3 regions of the Streptomyces sp. NPDC059957 genome follow, and region 2 is predicted to be linked to each of the others. Evidence: riboswitches for the same ligand, from Rfam matches in the RefSeq annotation. Region 2 holds a riboswitch; each other region holds the start of a gene.
What was found. A riboswitch is a leader RNA that binds a small molecule or an ion and turns the genes downstream of it on or off. The one in region 2 is predicted to bind cyclic di-AMP.
Positions count from the first base shown of each region.

Region 1: another riboswitch for cyclic di-AMP. It lies ahead of ACFWBW_RS07855 (M23 family metallopeptidase); the one in region 2 lies ahead of ACFWBW_RS29880 (transglycosylase family protein).
Region 3: another riboswitch for cyclic di-AMP. It lies ahead of ACFWBW_RS13465 (peptidoglycan DD-metalloendopeptidase family protein); the one in region 2 lies ahead of ACFWBW_RS29880 (transglycosylase family protein).

Region 1 is NZ_JBHWMB010000008.1:50,853-56,610, reverse strand. It holds gene ACFWBW_RS07870 (DNA topoisomerase (ATP-hydrolyzing) subunit A) at 1-561, opposite strand, end outside; gene ACFWBW_RS07865 (M16 family metallopeptidase) at 821-2,173, shown strand; gene ACFWBW_RS07860 (M16 family metallopeptidase) at 2,194-3,561, shown strand; cyclic di-AMP (ydaO/yuaA leader) riboswitch at 3,812-3,971, shown strand; gene ACFWBW_RS07855 (M23 family metallopeptidase) at 3,984-4,778, shown strand; gene ACFWBW_RS07850 (GntR family transcriptional regulator) at 4,960-5,625, shown strand.
Region 2 is NZ_JBHWMB010000055.1:34,528-40,285, forward strand. It holds gene ACFWBW_RS29865 (globin domain-containing protein) at 1-35, opposite strand, end outside; gene ACFWBW_RS29870 (cytochrome P450) at 283-1,512, shown strand; gene ACFWBW_RS29875 (transglycosylase family protein) at 1,656-2,759, shown strand; cyclic di-AMP (ydaO/yuaA leader) riboswitch at 3,036-3,207, shown strand; gene ACFWBW_RS29880 (transglycosylase family protein) at 3,210-3,899, shown strand; gene eno (phosphopyruvate hydratase) at 4,236-5,522, shown strand; gene ACFWBW_RS29890 (septum formation initiator family protein) at 5,622-5,758, shown strand, end outside.
Region 3 is NZ_JBHWMB010000016.1:40,146-45,903, reverse strand. It holds gene hpnH (adenosyl-hopene transferase HpnH) at 1-669, shown strand, start outside; gene ACFWBW_RS13475 (aspartate aminotransferase family protein) at 666-2,048, shown strand; gene ACFWBW_RS13470 (tyrosine-protein phosphatase) at 2,068-2,889, opposite strand; cyclic di-AMP (ydaO/yuaA leader) riboswitch at 3,235-3,429, shown strand; gene ACFWBW_RS13465 (peptidoglycan DD-metalloendopeptidase family protein) at 3,434-4,441, shown strand; gene ACFWBW_RS13460 (winged helix DNA-binding domain-containing protein) at 4,508-5,662, shown strand.

The DNA.
Region 1 (5,758 bases), on a different contig from region 2:
CACCGCGATCCCGGACGCGCCGTTGACCAGCAGGTTCGGGTACGCCGCCGGCAGGACGACCGGTTCCCGCTCCTGGCCGTCGTAGTTCGCGGCGAAGTCGACGGTGTCCTCGTCGATCCCGTCCGTCATCAGCGAGGCGGCGTCGGCCATCTTCGACTCGGTGTACCGCATCGCGGCGGGCGGGTCGTCGTTGCCGAGGGAGCCGAAGTTGCCGTGGCCGTCGACCAGCGGGAGCCGCATGGAGAAGGGCTGCGCCATGCGCACGAGGGCGTCGTAGATCGACGCGTCGCCGTGCGGGTGCAGCTTGCCCATGACCTCGCCGACGACACGGGCGCACTTGACGTAGCCGCGGTCGGGGCGCAGGCCCATCTCGTTCATCTGGTAGACGATGCGCCGGTGCACCGGCTTCATGCCGTCGCGGGCGTCGGGCAGGGCACGGGAGTAGATCACCGAGTACGCGTACTCGAGGAAGGAGCCCTGCATTTCGTCGACGACGTCGATGTCGAGGATCTTCTCCTCGAAATCCTCCGGCGGCGGGGTCTTCGTGCTGCGGCGGGCCATCGCTGCGCGGCTCCTTAACCAAGAATCGGGATGAGCTGAGCTCTCACGGGGTGGGGGCGGGGACTGGACTGGGGCGGGGCTGGGACGGGGGACGGGCGGTTTCGGACAGGGGTGACGCGGACCATTGTGGCCCGAGGCACCGACAGCGCCGACTCCGACCCAGGACTGGGCCGGGAACTTCTCCGCGCCCCGACACGCTTGCATACAGTGGCAGGTCTGACAGGAATCTCTGCATCGCGATCGAAGGGACCACATGCCCATGGGTCACACGGCCACAGCTCACGCAGGCTCCGGCGGCCTCACAGCGACCGAGCACCGGCTGGCCAACGGCCTGCGCGTGGTGCTGTCCGAGGACCACCTGACCCCGGTCGCCGCGGTCTGCCTCTGGTACGACGTCGGCTCGCGCCACGAAGTCAAGGGACGTACGGGCCTGGCTCACCTCTTCGAGCACCTGATGTTCCAGGGCTCGAAGAGCGTCTCCGGCAACGGTCACTTCGAACTGGTCCAGGGAGCCGGCGGCTCCCTCAACGGCACCACCAGCTTCGAGCGGACCAACTACTTCGAGACGATGCCGACCCACCAGCTGGAGCTCGCGCTGTGGCTGGAGGCCGACCGGATGGGCTCGCTGCTGGCCGCCCTGGACGACGAGTCCATGGAGAACCAGCGCGACGTCGTCAAGAACGAGCGCCGCCAGCGGTACGACAACGTCCCGTACGGCACGGCCTTCGAGAAGCTGACGGCGCTGGCCTACCCGGAGGGCCACCCGTACCACCACACCCCGATCGGGTCCATGGCGGACCTGGACGCCGCGTCCCTGGAGGACGCGCGGGCGTTCTTCCGCACGTACTACGCGCCCAACAACGCGGTGCTCTCGGTCGTCGGCGACATCGACCCCGAGAAGACGCTCGCCTGGGTCGAGAAGTACTTCGGCACCATCCCCGGCCACGACGGCAAGCAGCCGCCGCGCGACGGCTCGCTGCCCGAGATCATGGGGGAGCAGCTGCGCGAGGAGGTCGTCGAGGAGGTTCCGGCCCGCGCGCTGATGGCGGCCTACCGCCTCCCGCACGACGGCACCCGCGAGTGCGACGCCGCCGACGTGGCGCTGACCATCCTGGGCAGCGGCGAGTCCTCCCGGCTCCACAACCGCCTGGTGCGCCGCGACCAGAGCGCCGTCGCGGCCGGTTTCGGCATGCTGCGCCTCGCCGGTGCGCCGTCGCTGGGCTGGCTGGACGTGAAGACCTCCAGCGGGGTCGAGGTGCCCGCCATCGAGGCGGCCGTCGACGAGGAGCTCGCGCGGTTCGCCGCCGAGGGCCCGACGGCCGAGGAGATGGAGCGCGCGCAGGCCCAGCTGGAGCGCGAGTGGCTGGACCGGCTGAGCACGGTGGCCGGCCGCGCCGACGAACTGTGCCGCTTCGCGGTGCTGTTCGGCGACCCGCAGCTCGCGCTGACCGCGGTCCAGCGCGTCCTCGACATCACCGCCGAGGAGGTGCAGGCCGTGGCCGCGGCCCGACTGCGCCCCGACAACCGCGCGGTGCTCGTCTACGAGCCGATCGCCGCGGACGACATCGAAGAGACCGACGCGAGCGACGAGAACGAGGGGGCGGAGCAGTGAGCGACACCGCAGCCGTCACGATGACCTTCCACCCGCGCCCCCAGGCCGGCGAGCCGCAGCCGTGGGCCTTCCCGGCCCCCGAGCGCGGGGTACTGGCCAACGGCCTGACCCTGCTGCGCTGCCACCGCCCGGGCCAGCAGGTGGTCGCGGTCGAGATCAACCTCACCGCCCCGCTCGACGCGGAGCCCGAGGGCCTCGACGGCGTGGCCACGATCATGGTCCGCGCCCTGTCCGAGGGCACCGACAAGCGCTCCGCCGAGGAGTTCGCCGCCGAGCTGGAGCGCTGCGGCGCCACCCTGGACGCGCACGCCGACCACCCCGGCCTGCGGGTCTCCCTGGAGGTCCCGGCCTCCCGCCTGCACAAGGCGCTGGGCCTGGTCGCCGAGGCGCTGCGCGCCCCGGCCTTCGCCGACGCCGAGGTGGACCGCCTGGTGCGCAACCGGCTCGACGAGATCCCGCACGAGAGCGCCAACCCGCAGCGCCGCGCCGCCAAGCAGCTCTCGAAGGAGCTCTTCCCGGCCTCCCTGCGGATGTCCCGCCCGCGCCAGGGCACCGAGGAGACGGTCGCCCGCATCGACTCCGGGGCCGTACGCGCCTTCTACGAGGCCCACGTGCGCCCCGCGACCGCCACCGCGGTGGTCGTCGGCGATCTGACCGGCATCGACCTGGACGCCGTCCTGGCCGACACCCTGGGCGCCTGGACCGGTGACACCACCGCCCCGCGCCCGGTCCCGCCGATCACCGCCGACGACACGGGCCGCGTGGTCATCGTGGACCGGCCCGGCGCGGTCCAGACGCAGTTGCTGATCGGCCGCATCGGCGCGGACCGGCACGACCGGGTCTGGGCGCCCCAGGTGCTCGGCACGTACTGCCTGGGCGGCACCCTCACCTCCCGGCTGGACAAGGTGCTGCGCGAGGAGAAGGGGTACACGTACGGCGTGCGCGCCTTCGGCCAGGTGCTGCGCTCCACCGCCGACGGCAAGGGCGCCTCGATGCTCGCCATCAGCGGCTCGGTGGACACCCCGAACACCGGCCCGGCCCTGGAGGACCTCTGGACGGTGCTGCGCACCCTCGCGGAGGGCGGTCTGACCGACGCCGAACGGGACGTGGCCGTACAGAACTTGGTGGGCGTGGCCCCGCTGAAGTTCGAGACGGCGGCCTCCGTCGCGGGCACGCTCGCCGACCAGGTCGAGCAGGAGCTCCCCGACGACTACCAGGCGCAGTTGTACGCGCGGCTCGCCGAAACCGGGACGGTGGAGGCCACTTCGGCGGTCGTCAGCGCCTTCCCGGTGGACCGTCTGGTCACGGTCCTGGTCGGCGACGCCTCGCAGATCGAGGAGCCGGTGCGGGCCCTCGGGATCGGCGAAGTGACCGTGGTCACCAACTGACCTTCCGCTGACTGCCGGTGACTTCCGGCGGGTCGCCAACTGGCCCGCCGCTCAAGGGGATCCGGCAAGGGACTCCGGTGGCTTGTCCACTGGAGTCCCTTTTGCCGTTTCTGTCGCCTTTGTTGGTGTGGTTGCTTGTATGTGGTGTGGCGTACGCAACAAAAGGGCGTGTCTGTTTGGCGATTGACTGATGATCCGCCTAGCGTCGGGCCTGCTGTTCGTCAGTGGTAACCGCCGCATCCGCGGCACCGGACAGCGATCGCCGAGTCCCCGTCAGGCGCGAGCCTGGGGAGCCGGGGACCCACTTGAGTCCCTGGGGTGAATCGGACCGCCTCGCAAGAGGGGGCCCGTAGGAGACCTTCCTGCTCCGAACCCGTCAGCTAACCCGGTAGGCGAGAGGGAAGGAAAGGATCAGCCCCTTCATGGCGTTTGGCAGCAGTGCCACCGGCAAGCACCGTGGTTCGAGCCGTATGAGCCGCAGGACCGCCGGCTACGCCGGCATAGCCACGCTCGCCGCCACCGGCGTCGTCGGCTCCCTGGCCGGTCCCGCGTTCGCCGCGGACAATTCCCCCTCCATCGAGGACACCGGCAGCCTCAACACCATCGTGGTGGCCGACGAGCTCGCCGGCGACGTCGAGGCCCAGGCCCAGTCCCAGCAGCGCGCCGCCGAGGCCGCCGCCGCCAAGGCGCAGGCCGAGGCCGACGCCCGGCAGCGGGCCGCCGAGGCCAAGGCGAAGGCCGAAGCCCAGGCCAAGGCCGAGCGCGAGGCCGCCGAGCGCGCCGCTCGTGAAGAGGAGCGCAAGCGCCTCAACACCTTCGTGTCGCCGCTCGACAGCACCTCCATCAGCACCCAGTACCACGCGGGTGGCGGCATGTGGTCCTCCGGCAGCCACACCGGCATCGACTTCCGCGCCGCCTCCGGCACCGAGGTGCACGCCGTGGGCCTCGGCACCGTGGTCGAGGCGGGCTACGGCGGTGCGTACGGCAACAACGTCGTCATCAAGCACGCGGACGGCACGTACACCCAGTACGGCCACATGTCCTCGCTGAGCGTCTCCGTCGGCCAGCAGGTCACCCCGGGCCAGAAGATCGGCCTGTCGGGCTCCACCGGCAACTCCAGCGGCCCGCACCTGCACTTCGAGGCCCGCACCGGCGCCGACTACGGTTCGGACATCAACCCGGTCGCGTACCTGCGCTCGCACGGCGTCAGCATCTGACCAGCTCGCCCCACCGCACGTCTTCTGCGAAGGCCCCGGCTCTTTGAGAGCCGGGGCCTTCGCCGTGTTTTCGGCCCCGCGTGTGTGAATGTTTCGTATTTCCGGCCGCTCTCGGAAATTATCGTGTGTTGCAATAGAGTCGCAACGCGCACAGCCATACGAAAAAGGCGGAGGTCCGGTCTTGCGTATTCCCGCGCACACGGTATGCACAGCGATCCGCGACGACATCGTCTCCGGGGTGTTCGGGCCCGGCGGCCGGCTGACCGAGGAGGTGCTGGCCCGCCGGTACGGAGTCTCGCGCGTCCCGGTGCGCGAGGCGCTGCGCACGCTGGAGTCCGAGGGGTTCGTGACCACCAGGCGGCACGCGGGCGCCTGCGTGGCCGAGCCGACCGAACAGGAGGCGGCCGACCTCCTGGAGCTGCGGATGCTCCTGGAGCCCCTCGCGGCCGCCCGGGCGGCCAGACGGCGCAGCGAGGCCCACCTCAAGGTGCTGCGCGGCCTGGTCAGGCTGGGCCAGGAGCGGGCCAGGAGGGGCCAGGGGGAGGACCTGCGCTCCCTGGGCGGCTGGTTCCACGAGACGCTCTCCCAGGCCTCGGGCAGCCCCGGGCTGATTGCGCTGCTCACCCAGATGCGCCACAAGGTGGCCTGGATGTACGTGGTGGAGGCCCCGGTGCGGCCCGTGGAGTCCTGGGCGGAGCACGGCGCGATCGTGGACGCGGTGGCCCGGGGCGACGCCGAGCGGGCGCGGGCGCTGACCGCGCTGCACGTGGACAGGGCGGCGGGGGCGCACCGGCTGCGCGTGAGGACTTTGCAACCTGCCGTAAACACGGCGGGCGTCCCGCATTAACAAACGCCGTATACAAAGGTGGGATATCCGGGCCGGTAATTCAGGCCCATGCCCCGAGCTTTATTTCGCCGCCGGAATTCGGCCCTATGGAATCGGGCGTGCCGGAATGGCGGTGTGTATTTCCACCCGGGCC
Region 2 (5,758 bases):
TCCACCACCGCGAAGCTGCTTTTCAAGATCCTCACATCCACAAAACCGAAAGTAGGAACGCCGGAGAACGTGAGGTCAAGCCAGGGCCGATCTACGGACAGCCGCGATAAATGGTCCATATGGGGTGATGGGCGGCGGGCGGGATACGGTCTCCGGGTGCACGAGCAGACCCCCGCAGCCCCCGAAGAGACCGCCGCCGACCCGTCCGTGGAAGGATCCACGGGCGGATCCACGGGCGGATCCGCAACCGGATCCCCCACCGGATCCGCCCCACCGCCGACCCTGTTCGACTGGGAGTTCGCGACCGACCCGTACCCGGCGTACGCCTGGTTGCGCGAGCACGCGCCCGTGCACCGCACCACGCTCCCCAGCGGGGTCGAGGCCTGGCTCGTCACCCGGTACGCCGACGCCCGCCAGGCCCTCGCCGACCAGCGGCTCAGCAAGAACCCGGCCCACCACGAAGGCTCCGCGCACGCCAAGGGCCGGACCGGGATCCCGGGCGAGCGCAAGGCCGAGCTGATGACCCACCTCCTCAACATCGACCCGCCGGACCACACCCGGCTGCGCCGCCTGGTGTCGAAGGCGTTCACCCCGCGCAGGGTCGCCGAGTTCACCCCGAGGGTGCAGGAGCTGACCGACCACCTCATCGACCGGTTCTGCGAGAAGGGGGAGGCCGACCTCATCCACGAGTTCGCCTTCCCGCTCCCCATCTACGCCATCTGCGAGATGCTCGGCGTACCGCGAGAGGACCAGGACGACTTCCGCGACTGGGCGGGCATGATGATCCGGCACGGCGGCGGTCCGCGCGGCGGGGTGGCGCGGTCCGTGAAGCAGATGCGCACCTATCTCGGGGACCTCATCCACCGCAAGCGCGACGACCTCGGCGACGACCTGATCTCCGATCTGATCCGGGCCAGCGACCACGGTGACCACCTGACCGAGGCCGAGGCCACCGCGATGGCCTTCATCCTGCTGTTCGCGGGGTTCGAAACCACGGTGAACCTGATCGGCAACGGGGTCCACTCCCTCTTCATGAACCCGGAGCAGCGCGAGCGCCTCCAGCGATCCCTCGCCGCCGGCGAGAGCGGCCTGCTGGCCACCGGAGTGGAGGAGCTGCTGCGCTACGACGGCCCCGTGGAGCTGGCCACCTGGCGGTTCGCCACCGAGCCCTTCGAGCTCTGCGGTCGGGGCATCGCGGCCGGCGATCCCGTACTGGTGGTCCTGGCGGCCGCCGACCGGGACCCCGAACGGTTCGACGAACCGGACACCCTGGACCTCTCCCGGGCCGACAATCAGCACCTCGGTTACGGGCACGGCATCCACTACTGCCTGGGCGCCCCGCTCGCGAGGCTCGAAGGGCAGACCGCGCTCGCGACCCTGCTGACGCGGCTGCCCGATCTGGAACTGGCCGTGGCTCCCGAGGAGCTGCGCTGGCGCGGCGGGCTCATCATGCGGGGGCTGCGGACGCTTCCGGTCCGCTTCACCGTCGAATCAAAGTCCCAAAACACCTGAAACCACCCTGACCGGAAGTCAGTTCGCTGCCCAAACTTGTGACTGGCGTTCGAAGGCCGCTAGGTTCTGCCGTTACCCCGCCGTTATGCGAAAGGTGCAGCCTCATGCGTTCCGGGAACGGCCGCCACAGACGCCCCCGACAAGTGCCCGCACTTGTCGTCACCGCCGGAGTCACCGGCACCGCACTCGCCCTGCCCCTGCTCGCCGCCACCGGCGCGAGCGCCGCGGAGACCTCGACTTGGGACAGGGTCGCCGAGTGTGAGAGCGGCGGTACATGGAGCGCCAACTTCGGCGGCGGCGCGTACGGCGGGCTGCAGTTCAGCCAGGAGCAGTGGAAGGGCGCCGGCGGGCTCGACTTCGCCGAGCGCGCCGACCTCGCCAGCCGCTCCCAGCAGATCGCCGTGGCCGAACGGGTCCTGGCCTCCCAGGGCCCCGTGGCGTGGCCGCTGTGCGCGGTGCAGGCCGGTCTGACGCAGGACGCGCCCGCCGCCGAGGTGAACCCGGGCCTGCCCGGTGGTTCCGCGTCCGCGACCCCCGCCCCGTCCCGCCCCGACGACTCCGTGCCCCACACGGGCTCGGGCACGTCCACGGACTTCGGGGCTCCGTCGCAGGGGGGCCCGACGTCCCCGCCGGCCTCGGTGCTGCCCGACTATCCGATCGGCGTGCCCGGCGAACTGCCCGTCATGCCCCCGCCGGACGCCCAGACGCCGCCTCCCGGCCTCCCGGGCGACCCGACGCCTCCCACGAGCCCGACGGACCCCGCCACTCCCGCACCGCCGTCCGCGGACGCGACCCTTCCGGTGGGCCCGACCCTTCCGGTGGCCCCGTCGTCTCCGGAGACCCCGTCAGGCCCTGGGACCCCGTCCGACCCTGGGAACGGGGCGAAGCCGACGAACCCGGGTAATTCGGAGAACCCGGCAAACCCGGTCAACCCGATTGATCCCACGGCCCCGACGGCTCCGGCCGCACCCGGCGAGTCCGCCTCCCCGACCGCTCCGGCGGCCCCCGGCGCGAGCGAGGGCGGCGGCAAGCACCGCGGCCCGGCCGCCGTCGAGACGCCCGCCGCGTCTGACGCCGCGTCGGAGCCGACGTACACCGTGAAGGCGGGCGACAGTCTGATCGCGATCGCGGACGCCAACGGAGTGAAGGGCGGCTGGAAGGGCCTCTACGAGGCCAACGAGCAGGTCATCGGCGACGACGCGGACCTGATCAAGCCCGGTCAGAACCTGGATCTAACGCATCAATAAGGACACTTGAGGCGCCCGGAACCAGCTGATTGTCCGTTTTCTGTAAGTGAGACATGTGTCTCTTCAGGTCAACTGGCGTGTCCGGCCCGGAGGGTTCCGCAAACCCCGCCCTCACCTGCGCAAACGCCCTTTCGGGGAGCGCAAGTAGGCACCGTTTCCCCCCGATGTCGCTCGTTGAACATCGGGGGGAGACCTGTCTACCTTCTGAATCGCCCGCCACCGCGGGCTCCTTCGACCGCATCGCCGAATCCTGCCGGCGGACGGAGGGAACACTCGTCGCGTAAAGCGCCGAAGGCAGGAGCGGGGGAACCAAGGTAGGCGCCGGGAAGGGCCGTTGAGAGACGGTCACGGAACCGGCTAGGGGTTAAGCCAAGCGCTAGGTCGCTCGGCCGGGCACTCACTCGCCCGAACCCGACAGCTCACCTCGTAGGCGTCGGTGAGGAGAACTCCATGCTGCTTTCGGGCAAGGGCAAGCACCGTCGCGGTTCCAAGGCCGTCCGCATCGTCACGCTCGCCGGTGTCGCCGGTGTCGCCGTCGCGGCTCCGCTGATGGCCGCGGGCACCGCCTCGGCCGCGACCGCTTCCGAGTGGGACCGCGTCGCCTCGTGCGAGTCCGGCGGCAACTGGTCCATCAACACGGGCAACGGCTACTACGGCGGCCTGCAGTTCTCGTCCTCCACGTGGGCCGCGTACGGCGGCAAGGCGTACGCCTCGCAGGCCAACCAGGCCTCCAAGTCGCAGCAGATAGCCATCGCCGAGAAGGTCCTCAAGGGCCAGGGCAAGGGCGCCTGGCCGCACTGCGGCGTCGGCCTGTCGAACTCCTCCTACACCGGCGGATCGGCGCAGGCACCCGCCAAGCCGAAGACGCAGCCGAAGCAGGAGAAGAAGACCGAGGCGAAGAAGGAGACCAAGCGCGTCGAGGCTCCGACCACCCGCTCCGAGCGTCCGGCCGCCGCCCCGAAGGCCGAGGCCCCCAAGACGGGCAACGGCTCCTACGCGGTCAAGTCCGGCGACACGCTGGGTGCGATCGCCGACGCGAACAACGTGTCCGGTGGCTGGGAGAAGCTCTTCGAGCTCAACAAGGACATCGTCACGGACGCCAACCTGATCTTCCCGGGCCAGAAGCTGAAGCTCAGCTGAAGCTCAGCTGAAGCTGAACCCCAGCTGAAACCTGTGAGAACGGTCGTGTCCGCTTTCGCGACACGCAGTAGTTCCACCGCGTAATTCCACCGCCCGGCGCGCAACCCCCTTCGCGCCGGGCGGTGCTGTGTGCGGGTGCCGACGGTCTGACGGGGCCTCCGAAAGGCCGATGATCAAGGGTCCTATGTCCTGTAAGAGGGGCATTCAGGCCCTTTTTCGTCCCAGCCCCCGGGCGGTCGGCCGGCCGAGTGCCCGGAGGCGGTTAGGCTCTAAGCGGCAAGGCCATCCCACGGCCTGACATGCCACCGCACACCCAGCGTCACATCCCAGAAGGAGATGCTCGTGCCGTCCATCGACGTCGTCGTAGCCCGGGAAATCCTGGACTCCCGAGGCAACCCCACGGTCGAGGTCGAGGTGGGCCTCGACGATGGCAGCACCGGCCGTGCTGCAGTCCCGTCCGGCGCCTCCACCGGAGCGTTCGAAGCCGTCGAGCTCCGTGACGGTGACCCCAACCGCTACATGGGCAAGGGCGTAGAGAAGGCCGTCCTCGCCGTCATCGAGCAGCTCGGCCCGGAGCTCGTCGGCTACGACGCCACCGAGCAGCGCCTGATCGACCAGGCGATGATCGACCTGGACGCCACCGAGAACAAGGGCTCCCTCGGCGCCAACGCCATCCTGGGCGTCTCCCTCGCCGTCGCGCACGCCGCGTCCGAGGCCTCGGACCTCCCGCTCTTCCGCTACCTCGGCGGCCCGAACGCGCACCTGCTGCCCGTTCCGATGATGAACATCCTGAACGGTGGGTCGCACGCCGACTCCAACGTCGACATCCAGGAGTTCATGATCGCCCCGATCGGCGCGGAGTCCTTCTCCGAGGCCCTTCGCTGGGGTGCCGAGGTCTACCACACCCTCAAGAAGGTCCTGCACACCAAGGGCCTCTCCACCGGTCTGGGCGACGAGGGCGGTTTCGCGCCGAACCTCGAGTCGAACCGCGCCGCGCTGGACCTCATCGTCGAGGCCATCAAGCAGGCCGGCTACGTCCCGGGCACCCAGATCGCGCTCGCGCTCGACGTCGCCGCGTCCGAGTTCTACAAGGACGGCAACTACGAGTTCGAGGGCAAGTCCCGCTCGGCCGCCGAGATGACCGACTACTACGCCGAGCTCGTCGAGGCGTACCCGCTCGTCTCCATCGAGGACCCGCTGTTCGAGGACGACTGGGCCGGCTGGAAGACCCTCACCGACCGCCTGGGCTCCAAGGTCCAGATCGTCGGCGACGACCTCTTCGTCACCAACCCCGAGCGTCTCGCCCGCGGCATCGAAGAGGGCTCGGCGAACGCCCTGCTCGTCAAGGTGAACCAGATCGGTTCGCTGACCGAGACCCTGGACGCCGTCGAGATGGCCCAGCGCAACGGTTTCAAGTGCATGATGTCGCACCGTTCCGGTGAGACCGAGGACGTCACCATCGCCGACCTCGCCGTCGCCGTGAACTGCGGCCAGATCAAGACCGGCGCCCCGGCCCGCTCGGACCGCGTCGCCAAGTACAACCAGCTCCTGCGCATCGAGGAGATCCTCGACGACGCGGCCGTGTACGCGGGTCGCTCCGCCTTCCCGCGCTTCAAGGGCTGATCAGTCCTTCAGGGCGCAAGCCTCCCTACGTCCCCGCACTCGGTCCCGTACCGTGTGCGGGGACGTAGTGCGTCGTGCGCATATAGGGGAGGCGGATCAATGGCCGGGAACCGGGACCGGTTCGCCACGTTCTCGACCGCGACCAGGCTCAAGCAGCTCGGTGAGCGGACCGCGGCGCACGTGTACCGCTCGCAGTCCCGCCGGCAGGTCCGCCGCAGCCGGCTCACCGGCCGGGC
Region 3 (5,758 bases), on a different contig from region 2:
CCGTACTTCGCCTTCGCCGTGCACATCGACGGCCTGCGCGAGCGCCACGACGAATCGGTGGCGAAGGAAGGCGTATTCGACGAGGCGGTCGCGGCCATCAAGGAGGCGAAGAAGCGCGGATTCCGGGTGACGACCAACTCCACCTTCTTCAACACCGACACCCCGCAGACCATCATCGAGGTCCTGAACTACCTCAATGACGATCTCCAGGTGGACGAGATGATGATCTCGCCGGCCTACGCCTACGAAAAGGCCCCCGACCAGGAGCACTTCCTCGGCGTCGAGCAGACCCGCGAACTCTTCAAGAAGGCTTTCGCGGGCGGCAACCGGGGGCGCTGGCGGCTCAACCACTCCCCGCTCTTCCTGGACTTCCTGGAAGGCAAAGTCGATTTCCCCTGCACCGCCTGGGCCATTCCGAACTATTCGCTCTTCGGCTGGCAGCGCCCCTGCTATCTGATGAGCGACGGGTACGTGCCCTCGTACCGGGAATTGGTCGAGGACACCGACTGGAGCAAGTACGGCCGAGGGAAGGACCCGCGCTGCGCGAACTGCATGGCGCACTGCGGGTACGAGCCCACGGCCGTCCTGGCCACCATGGGTTCGCTGAAGGAGTCGCTGCGGGCGGCCCGCGAGACTGTGGGGGGCAAGAACCGGGACAAGTCGGCATGACCGGCTTCGACCTCGCCGCCCTGCTCGCCGAGCGGGGCGGCGAGCGGTACGAACTGCACGCCCGCCACCTCAACCACCAGCTGCCCCGGATGCTGCACACCATCGGCTTCGACAAGGTCTACGTGAGGGCCGAGGGAGCCCACTTCTGGGACGCCGAGGGCAACGACTACCTCGACATGCTGGCCGGCTTCGGGGTGATGGGCCTGGGCCGCCACCACCCGGTGGTCCGGCGCGCCCTGCACGACGTGCTGGACGCCCAGCTCGCCGACCTCACCCGCTTCGACTGCCAGCCGCTTCCCGGGCTGCTGGCCGAGAAGCTGCTCTCCCACAGTCCGCACCTGGACCGGGTCTTCTTCGGCAACAGCGGCACCGAGGCGGTGGAGACCGCCCTGAAGTTCGCCCGGTACGCCACCGGGCGGCCCAGGGTCCTCTACTGCGACCACGCCTTCCACGGGCTCACCACGGGCTCGCTCTCGGTCAACGGCGAGGCCGGCTTCCGCGACGGCTTCGCGCCGCTGCTGCCGGACACCAAGGTCACCCTCGGGGACCTGGCCGCGCTGGAGCGGGAGCTGAAGAAGGGGGACGTGGCGGCCTTCGTCGTCGAGCCGATCCAGGGCAAGGGGGTGCTCGCCGCCCCGCCCGGGTACCTGCCGGCCGCACAGGAGCTGCTGCACCGGCACGGGGCGCTGCTGATCGCGGACGAGGTGCAGACCGGCCTCGGACGGACCGGCGACTTCTACGCCTACCAGCACGAGGCCGGGGTCGAACCGGACCTGGTGTGCGTGGCCAAGGCCCTGTCCGGCGGCTACGTGCCCGTCGGCGCGACCCTGGGCAAGGACTGGATCTTCAAGAAGGTCTACTCCTCCATGGACCGGGTGCTCGTCCACTCCGCCAGCTTCGGCTCCAACGCCCAGGCGATGGCGGCCGGGCTCGCCGTCCTGTCCGTCATGGAGGACGAGCAGGTGGTGGCCCATGCCCGCGCCATGGGCGACCTGCTGCGCGGGCGGCTCGCCGCGCTCGTGGACGAGTACGAACTGCTCCACGAGGTACGGGGACGCGGGCTGATGATCGGCATCGAGTTCGGCCGGCCGTCCTCGCTTGGGCTGCGGAGCCGCTGGAGCATGCTGCAGGCGGCGCGCAAGGGGCTGTTCGCGCAGATGGTCGTGGTGCCGCTGCTGCAGAAGCACCGGATCCTCACGCAGGTCTCCGGCGACCACCTGGAAGTGATCAAGCTGATCCCGCCGCTGATCGTGAACGAGGCGGACGTCGACCGGTTCGTCGGCGCCTTCCGTGCGGTCATGGACGAGGCCCACGGCGGTGGCGCGCTGATGTGGGACTTCGGCCGGACACTGGTGAGGCAGGCCGTCGCGAACCGCTGACGGCCCACCTCGTGGGGCGTCAGTCCAGCAGCCGGTCGCGGAGCCGGTCGAGGGTCTCGGGCGTGAGCCCGAGGCCCTCGGCGAGGTAGCGCTCCGCTCCGCCCCACTCCTCGTCGATGGTGTCGAAGGCCGTGGTCAGATACGGGGCGCGGGCGTCGAAGAGCGGGGCGAGCAGCTCCATCACCTCGGGGGCGCGGGCCTCGGGTGAGTCACTGCCCCGGCGGACCCGGTAGCGGTTGTGCGGGGCGTTCGACTCCAGGTAGTCCGCGAGGATCGCCTCCCGCTCGACGCCCAGCGCGAGCAGGGTGACGGCGATCGACAGGCCCGCCCGGTCCTTTCCGGCGGCGCAGTGCATGAGCGCAGGGACGCTGTCCTCGGCGAGCGCGTGCACCACCCGGCTGTGCTCGGCGGTACGGGTCCGGATCATCGTCCGGTACGAACGGGACATCCGCGCGGCGGCTTTGCCCTCGCCCAGGATCTCGCGCAGCTGCGCCAGGTCCCCTTCGCGGACCATCTTCCAGAACTCGCTGCCGTCGGCCGGATCCGACAGCGGAATGTTGACGTTGAGCACCCCGGGCAGCTCCACGTCCGCACCCTCCAGCGCGTGGTCGGCGCCGTTGCGGAAGTCGAAGACGGTGTGCAGTCCGAGCGATCCGAGGAACTCCGCGTCGCTTTCGGTGGCATGCGCCAGATGTCCGCTTCGGAACAGTCGTCCCGACTTGACCCTTCGCCCGTCCGCGGTCGGCAGGCCGCCCACGTCGCGGAAGTTGCGCACTCCGGTCAGTGGCGGTTCCGGCGCCACCGGATCGGTGTGGGGGCTCTGGGGTATCTGCTGGGTCACAGGGGCTCCTCCGTGTCTCCGTGTGGTCGTCGTAGCGGTCGCCGCGGTCGTCGTTGCGTGTGTCCGAATTACGCTACTTGCTGGCAACTTGCCATAGCGAGGGGCGAGATCGGACACGTCCCCGTGAGCCAGATCATACGGTGACCGTGAGTGCCTGATCGCGAATGGCGAATTCCCCTGTCCGGGCGGCTGTTGGGGGAGGGGAATGGACACAGGGTGACCGTGATTCCGCCGGTCCATCATCACTGGGAATCCATCCGGGAATTCGGGACTTGTTCCGTGCGGTCGGGCTCGATTACCTTCGCGATCGATCCGGATGGACCGCCTAATCCTGCCGCCGTCCGGAAACCGCACCCGACTATTCACGCGCGCGGCAGGAGCGGGGGAACCAGGTAAGCCGCTGTTCCGGAGCTCCTCAGGGATCTTTACAACGGGACAGCTCGGGGTGAAGCCATGCATGTGCTGTTCATCGGCACATACGCGGCCGGACATCTCCAGTCCGAACCCGACAGCTCACCTCGCAGGCGTCGGAGAGGAATTCGCCATGTCCGGAACGGGTAAGCACCGCCGTCCCAAGTCCCGCTCGATATCCCGCGGGTTCGCCGCCGCGGGCACCGGTGGCGCGGCCCTCGCGCTTCCGCTGCTCGGCGCCACCGGCGCCCATGCCGCGGGCGTCCCGGCAGCCGCGCCCGCCGCCGCTCCGGTCCAGGCCCCGCAGGCCGTGGCCGCGCAGGCGGTGTCGACCTTCCAGGCCGCACCCGTCGCCGTGCAGGCCGCCCCCACCGTCTACACCGTGGTGGCGGGCGACTACCTCTCCAAGATCGCCGAGCGCCAGCACCTCACCGGCGGCTGGGAGCAGCTCTACGCGGACAACCTCGAGGCCGTCGGCACCGACCCGTCGCTGATCCACCCGGGCCTCGAGCTCACGCTCGGCGCGAAGGGCTCGGCTCCGGCCGCGGCGGCCGAGTCCGCGCCGGCCGAAACGCCGAAGCCGGCCAAGAAGTCCGCTTCCTCCGGTTCCTCCACTTCTGGCCATTCGTCGGATTCTTCGGACTCCTCCGACTCGTCCGACTCCTCGGATTCCTCTGATCAGGCAGCCGCGCCCGTCGCCAAGGCGCCCGCCAAGCAGCAGGGCGGCTCCGCGTCGACCGGCTTCGTGGCCCCGGTCACCGGCGGCCCGTCCACCGCCTACAAGACCGCCGGGGCCATGTGGTCCAGCGGCTACCACACCGGTGTCGACTTCTCCGCGAGCACCGGCACCACCGTCAGGGCGGTCGGAGCCGGCACCGTGGTCTCCGCCGGCTGGAGCGGCGCGTACGGCAACGAGGTCGTCATCCGCCACACCGACGGCAAGTACAGCCAGTACGCGCACCTCTCCCAGCTGTCCGTCTCCTCCGGCCAGAGCGTCACCGGCGGCCAGACCATCGGCCTCTCCGGTTCGACGGGCAACTCGACCGGCCCGCACCTGCACTTCGAGATCCGCACCGGTCCCTCGTACGGATCGGACATCGACCCGCTGGCCTACCTCCGGTCCAAGGGCGTCAGCATCTGAATCCGAGGCGCTGTCGGAGGTGCCGGTTAGGCTGCCCGTTTCGACAGGGGACGGGACGGTCTTGGCATGAAGGTCAGTGCAGGGGAGCTCAACCGCTCCACGCTCGCACGGCAGTTGCTGCTGCGGCGCGAGGTGATGGACGTCGGTGACGCGGTCCGCCGGGTCGTCGCCCTGCAGGCGCAGCACGCGGCCTCGCCGTACCTCGCGCTGTGGAACCGGCTCTCCGGCTTCGACCCGGCCGACCTCGACGCCGCCTTCACGGGGCGCGAGGTCGTCAAGTCGACGCTGATGCGGCTGACCCTGCACGCCGTGCACGCGGAGGACTACCCGGCCTTCCGGGAGGCCGTGCAGCCCTCCGTACGGGCCGCCCGGCTCGGGACCCGCTTCACGGACTCCGGGCTGACGGCCGCTGACGCCGACGTGCTGGCGCCGGAGCTGCTGGACTTCGCCGACCGGCCCCGTACGACGGCGGAGTGCGAGGCCTGGCTCGCAGACCGGCTGGGCGCGGCGCCGCAGCCCGGAGCATGGTGGGGGCTGCGGCAGTACGCGCCGCTGCTGCACGCGCCCACCGCCGCGCCGTGGTCGTTCGGGGAGCGTCCGTCGTATATCGCGCCCGCGCACCGGCCGCGTACGGTACCGGCGGACCCGGAGGCCTCGGAGGAATCCCTGCGGACGCTGGTCCTGCGCTACCTGGAGGGGTTCGGGCCGGCGTCGGCGGCGGACGTGGCGCAGTTCTCCCTGGTCCAGCGGACCAGAGTCCGCCAGGCGCTGCGGGCGCTGGAGCTCTCCGGGAGGCTGGAGCGGCTGGCGGGGCCGGACGGCGAGGAGCTGTTCGACGTCCGGGGCGCACCGCGTCCGGAGGAGGACACGCCGGCGCCGCCCCGGCTGATGGCCATGTGGGACAGCGTGCTGCTCGCGTACTGCGACCGGAGCCGCATCGTCCCGCCGCAGTACCGGGGGCTCGTGGCGCGGATGAACGGCGACACCCTGGCGACCCTGCTGGTCGACGGCCACGTCGCCGGCGTGTGGCGTCCGGCCGGCGCCGACGGCGGGATCGAGGCGACCGCCTTCCACCCCCTGCCGGAGGAGGTCTGGGAGGCGCTCGCGGGCGAGGCCCGGGCGCTGACGGCCTTCCTGGCCGACCGCGAACCGGAGGTCTACCGGCGGTACGGCCACTGGTGGAGCAAACTGCCGAGCGCCGAGACCCGGCTGCTCGTCTGAGACGTGGGGCCGGGACCGGAGGGGGGTCCCGGTCCTGCCATCCCCACCAGAGCGTCACCGATCTGACCTGGGCGACGACGAGCAGCGAGGGCGCGG